2 linked regions of the Bdellovibrio bacteriovorus genome follow. The protein of the gene in region 2 interacts with the protein of the main gene of each other region in a pairwise test. Links are inferred from orthologs where the notes say so. Each region holds a gene or a part of one and is shown on either strand. Other genes may lie near its edges.

Region 1 (3,146 bases), 280 kb from region 2 along the record:
TTGTGCGCCTCTTTTTCGGTGGTGACACCGCGAGCGTCATAGCCTTCCCATCTCAGAGGCTCTAAAAGAATCTCTAAGCTGTCTTTATCGTCGTCGATTACTAGAATGCGGCGACTTTTAGGTTGTTTGGAGCTGTTTTCAAAACTCATCTACATACCAGTGTAACGTCTGCCTCACTCATCGGTTAATTTCGAGATTTGATTAAGGAAAATTCTGATCCATCGACGAGGTCTGGGCTGGACCTAAATCTTGGGCCAGACTGTGGAACGGCGTTTTGCAAAACAGACTCGTTTGCGACTGCATATACGTTGAATTTGAGGGTGTTTTTGGATAGGACTAAACGAAGTACTTAAACGTTTGTAAGGATGTCCGTTATGAGTTTGAACTTCTCCGAAATTGAATCGAAATGGCAAAAAAAATGGGCCGAGCAAAAAGCGTTTCAAGCTGAGTCAAATAGCAAGAAACCAAAATACTATGCTCTGGATATGTTCCCCTACCCATCAGGCTCGGGATTGCACATCGGTCATATGGCTTCCTACACCCCCGGCGATATCGTTTCACGCTACAAACGTGTGAACGGCTTTAACGTTCTTCACCCTATGGGCTACGACGCTTTCGGATTACCGGCAGAGCAATATGCCATCCAGACTGGAATCCATCCGGCCATCACAACTCAAAAAGCCATCGAAAGCTTCCGCAACACGCTTCAGTCTTACGGGTTTAGCTTTGATTGGAGCCGCGAGATTTCCACATGCGAACCAAGCTACTACAAGTGGACCCAATTTATTTTCTTAAAACTTTACGAACGCGGCCTGGCTTACCAAAAAGAAGTTCCTGTGAATTGGTGCCCGGCTTTGAAAACAGTTTTGGCGAACGACGAAGTTATCGATGGCAAGTCCGAGCGTGGTGGACATCCTGTCATTCGCGTTCCGATGAAACAGTGGATGCTTAAAATCACAGACTATGCTGAACGTCTTTTGAACGATTTAGACAAAGTAGACTGGCCCGAAAGAACCAAAGAAGCGCAACGCAACTGGATCGGCAAAAGCGAAGGCGCACGTATCACTTTCAAAGTGGACGGTACTTCGGAATCTTTTGAAGTCTTCACAACTCGCCCAGATACATTGTTCGGCGTTAGCTTCATGGTCATGGCTCCAGAACATGAGCTAGTGAAAAAAATCACGACGGCTGCGGAAAAATCTTCGGTAGAAGCTTATGTTGAAGCGACTTCTCGCAAGTCTGAAGTAGAACGCAAAGCTACAACAGATAAGACGGGAGTTTTCACCGGCGCTTACGCTCTTCATCCAATTACAGGTGAAAAAATTCCGGTGTGGATCGCGGACTATGTACTTTTGGACTACGGCACGGGCGCTATCATGGCGGTTCCGGGTCATGATGCTCGCGATTTTGAATTCGCGACAAAATTTAATTTGCCAGTGAAGCGCGTTCTGGAAGGTGGCGACACCTTGCCATTTGAAGGCGATGGCACTTTGGTGAATTCAGATTTCCTTAACGGCCTGACTAAAGCTGAAGCGATTAAAAAAATGCTTTCTCACCTTGAAAGCAAAAAATTAGGCGTGCGCGAAGTTCAATACAAATTACGTGACTGGCTCTTCAGTCGCCAACGCTACTGGGGTGAGCCGTTCCCGATTGTTCACTTCGCGGATGGCTCTCGCGGAGTTCCTGTAAACGAACTTCCAGTGATTCTTCCAGAGGTGGCCGATTATGAACCTGCTGACACGGGTGAGGCTCCACTAGCTCGCAATGCTGAATGGGTTCGTTATTCTCGCGATGGCAAAGAAGGAAAACGCGAAACCGACACTATGCCAGGTGCCGCAGGTTCTTCTTGGTATTTCTTGCGTTATATCGACCCTAAAAATGATCAAGCGCCATTCAGCGCGGAGGCAGAGAAATACTGGATGCCAGTAGATCTTTACGTCGGCGGACCTGAGCACACAGTCGGTCATCTTCTTTACTCCCGTTTCTGGATGAAGGTTCTTTTTGACTGCGGTCTTGTCACTCATGATGAGCCTTTCCAAAAGCTTCTTCACCAAGGAATGATCTTGGGACCTGATGGCGAAAAAATGTCGAAATCTCGTGGAAACGTGATTTCTCCTGACACGATTGCAAAAAGCCATGGCGCCGACGCAATGAGAACATTTATCAGCTTCATGGGCCCGGTCGACAAAGATAAACCTTGGGCGCCAACGGGTATTGACGGTGTGAAGCGTTTCTTGGATCGCATCAGCCGCTTGGTGGTCAGTGATGAAGGCCAATATGTGGCTACAAAAGATGCCGCTCCTGACGACATTAAGAAATTAGTTCATAAAACGATCAAGAAAGTCACAGAAGACATCGAAAGCATGAGCTTTAACACAGCGATCAGCGCCATGATGATCTTGGTGAACGAGCTTTATAAGGCCGAGTGCCGCTCGGAAGAGGCTCTAAAACCGCTGGTGCAAATCTTGGCTCCTTTCGCTCCCCATTTGGCGGAAGAATTGTGGGAAAAAATGGGCGGAGAAGGACTTTGCTCTTTGGCTCCATGGCCAAAATATGATAGTACCCTCGTCGCTGACGACACTGTGACTATCGGCGTGCAAGTGAATGGAAAAATGCGCGGCACGATCGAAGTAAGCCCGACGGCTTCAGAAGACGAAGCTTTAGCGGCGGCGAAAGCCGTGGCCGGAGTGTCTGCAGTTTTAGCTGGAAAAAATCCTGACAAAGTGATTTATAAAGCCGGCAGAATTTTAAATTTGATCGTGAAATAAACTGGCACCTTTGCGGGTGCCTCGCGGGCGCCCGAAAAGGACCAGATTTTCAAAAAAAATCTTTACGGCCCCGCTAGAAAATATAACCTCTTTCGTAAAAGAAAGAAGAGTGAGGGCCAAAAGAGATGTCTAATTGGAGTCCTGAGAAGAGCGCTGAGCTTTATGGGATTAATAACTGGGGCAATGGTTATTTCAGAATCAATGGAGCAGGCAATGTCTCTGTTACTCCAATGGGAGCAAGTGGACCTTCTGTAGACTTGTTCGAACTTACTCAGGATCTTTTGGACCGCGGTATTCGCGTTCCTATCATGATTCGTTTTCCAGAAATTATTAAATCTCGCGTAGAGCTTTTGAACGGTTGCTTCCAAAAAGCTTTCG
Region 2 (2,977 bases):
GGCCTCGGCAATATCTGAGATTGAAGCAAAAGTTAAATCCATCTTAAACCACCGGAGGAACTTTAAAAAGGTTTCCAGCTTTTGCCGGAGCATTAGCGGTCATTTCTTCAGCGGTAAATTCCTGCTTAACCACATCTTCGCGCCAAAAAGATTCGATTTCCGTTGGTGTTACCAAAGGTTCAATCCCGGCTGTATTGACTTTTGAGATCTGCTCGAAATGACCCAGGGCTTTGGCCAATTGGGTGCTGTACTCTTGGGCTTCTTCGTCACTGACTTGCAAACGAGCAAGCTTTGCGATGTGTTCAATAGTTTTCTTGTCGATCACCGAGAGTCTCCTTCGCGGGGATGTGATATTTAAAAATAATCAAAAAACAAAGTTCAGTCACCCTTTGCGCAGTCTTTCCTTTTTTAGACTAGACCTTTTCCCTCAGAGTGATAAATTCATTTCCATGTCTAAAAAGCGCCACGAAGAGCTCAAGAAAATCATCTCGCACCACGACTATCTTTATCACGTCATGGATAGCCCAAAAATCTCGGACTACGAGTACGACCAGCTGTTCACCGAGCTTTTAGCCCTGGAAAAAAGCGAAAAGAACTTAGACCTTTCCGATTCACCGTCTCAACGTGTGGGCGGAAGTCCTCTTAGCGCTTTTGAAAAAGCGCCGCACCGTCTTCCCATGCTTTCATTGGCTAATAGTTATTCTCCCGAAGACATCTTCGACTTCGATGAGCGCGTAAAAAAATTCCTTAATACCGATAAAGCCGTCGAATATCTTGTCGAACCCAAGTTCGACGGTCTTTCGATGGAGCTTATCTATGAAAACGGTCAGTTCGTACGCGCGCTTACTCGTGGCGATGGAACGGTGGGCGAGGATGTCACTCAAGGCGTTCGTACCATTCGCAGCGTTCCTCTTAAGCTGAGTACGAAAAATCCGCCAGCGCTTTTGGAGGTCCGTGGCGAAGTTTTAATGTTCAAACAGGACTTTGCAAAACTGAACGAGACCCAACAAGAAAACGGTCAGCAAACTTTTGCGAATCCTCGTAATGCAGCGGCTGGCTCGGTACGCCAATTAGATTCAAAAATCACGGCGTCTCGTCCTTTGCGTTTTTATGCTTATGCCTTGGGTGCTGTTGATGGCGTTGAATTTAAAACCCAATTAGAGATCGAAGAGTATTTTCACGAAGTAGGCGTTCCCTCATTACAAAATAAAGAGGGATTAAACCTAGTTCGAGTTTGCAAAGGGCCCGAGGAAGTCGTTGAGTATTACCATCACGTAGAAAAAGTCCGTCCGCAGCTTCCGTTTGATATTGATGGTGTAGTAATTAAGGTGAACTCTCTTCGTCTGCAAGATGACTTGGGTTTGGTCGCGCGAAGTCCACGATGGGCCACGGCTGCAAAGTTCAAACCTGAACAGGCGCAAACGGTTATTGAAGATATTATAGTCCAAGTGGGAAGGACGGGGGCCTTAACCCCGGTCGCGATCATGAAACCCGTTAAAGTGGGTGGCGTGACGGTGACCAATTCTACTTTGCACAATCAAGATGAAATCAATCGCAAAGACGTGCGCGTTGGTGACACAGTTATCATTCAGCGCGCGGGTGATGTGATTCCGGAAGTTGTTTCGGTGGTGGCAGAAAAGCGTCCTAAGAATAGCAAGCCCTTCTTAATTCCTTCTGAATGCCCGGCCTGTGGATCAGAAACCGTAAAAACTGAAGGCGAAGTAGTCACTCGTTGTGTGAATCCACTTTGTATTGCCGTGGTTAAAGAGTCGCTGAAACATTTCGTCGCTCGTCGCGCGATGAATATTGATAAAGTCGGCGATCGTCTGATTGAAACCATGGTGGATCACAAACTCCTAGCGAAGTTTTCAGATTTCTATCGCCTTTCAAAAGAAGATGTTCTGTCTTTAGAGCGACAAGGTGATAAGTCTGCAGAGAACATTATCAAAAGTATTGAGAACAGCAAAAACCCCACTTTGGCGAGATTTATTTTTGCTCTGGGCATTCGCTTCGTCGGAGAACAAACCGCGAAACATCTTGCCGATCATTTTGTGAATATAGAAAACTTCTTAAAGGCGACGGAAGAAGAGCTTTTACAAGTTCCTGAAATCGGTCCGAAGGTGGCAAAAGCTATCGGCGATTGGACCGCCAATAAAAAACTCGTCAACGAAGTTCATGACATGCTCAAGCTAGGCGTGACGATTGCAAATCCTGTTCGCTCGGCAGAAGGCGCTCTTTCGGGAATGAGTTTTCTAATTACGGGAACTTTGCCTATTAAGCGCGACGATGCCAAAGATATCATTGAAAAGAACGGCGGAAAAATTCTTGGCTCGGTCTCTTCAAAATTAAACTATCTTGTTGTGGGTGATGATCCCGGCTCAAAAGTTGAAAAAGCACAAAGCCTGGGAGTTAAAATCATTTCCTGGGAAGACTTGCAAAAGATGCTTTAATTAGCGCTGGCCCGCTCGCGGCGCCGTCGCTTTATTGGCATCAACAAGCTCTGCCATACGGCCGCGCAGGTGAACGCACGTTGCGCTTAAATCCTTAATTGCATAATCGACTTGGGATTTGCTGCGGCCTCTTTTTTCAAAGTGCTTACGTAAAACAGTTTCATCTTGCTGACAAAGAACGTCTACGCGACGAACTAGCGCACGATACTCCGAAGGGTTGGCTTTCGCGAAAGCCAGGGTTTCACTGGCTTTATTCGACGCCTTCACACATTCTTCCGTGGCATTTTTAGAGCGACGAATGCAAATGGGTTTTTCGTCTTTCAAGCCAAAAAGAACGGGATTACAAAGCACGACGGATTTTCCGTCTTCGTTATCGCCATAAATTGCCGAACCTTCTTGATTTGCCTTACACGAATAAGTGACCGACTTCCCAGAGGCATCACGAATTTCTTTTTCGCTAATCGGAGAACACTGCGGACCTTCAACCGCCCAACCGGCGTAAACGCAAGCAAGGCGTTCGGTTTTAC

Evidence for each region.
Region 1: the proteins of ligA (region 2) and leuS interact in binary tests that used the Escherichia coli proteins (3 or more experiments, as listed by UniProt). The link is inferred for Bdellovibrio bacteriovorus from one-to-one orthologs.

Annotation. Positions count from the first base shown.
Region 1 is NZ_LUKF01000019.1:48,381-51,526, forward strand. What follows is about bases 25-3,071. They hold leuS (leucine--tRNA ligase), read left to right. Parts: upstream 25-374; coding sequence 375-2,768; downstream 2,769-3,071. Other genes in these bases: AZI85_RS14895 (GGDEF domain-containing response regulator), read right to left, coding at 25-149; speA (biosynthetic arginine decarboxylase), read left to right, coding at 2,894-3,071. Also shown: more of AZI85_RS14895, read right to left, coding at 1-24; more of speA, read left to right, coding at 3,072-3,146.
Region 2 is NZ_LUKF01000019.1:326,609-329,585, forward strand. The notes cover bases 72-2,949. They hold ligA (NAD-dependent DNA ligase LigA), read left to right. Parts: upstream 72-449; coding sequence 450-2,450; downstream 2,451-2,949. Other genes in these bases: gatC (Asp-tRNA(Asn)/Glu-tRNA(Gln) amidotransferase subunit GatC), read right to left, coding at 72-325; AZI85_RS16270 (hypothetical protein), read right to left, coding at 2,451-2,949. Also shown: Asp-tRNA(Asn)/Glu-tRNA(Gln) amidotransferase subunit GatA, read right to left, coding at 1-42; more of gatC, read right to left, coding at 44-71; more of AZI85_RS16270, read right to left, coding at 2,950-2,977. UniProt on the Escherichia coli protein: DNA ligase that catalyzes the formation of phosphodiester linkages between 5'-phosphoryl and 3'-hydroxyl groups in double-stranded DNA using NAD as a coenzyme and as the energy source for the reaction.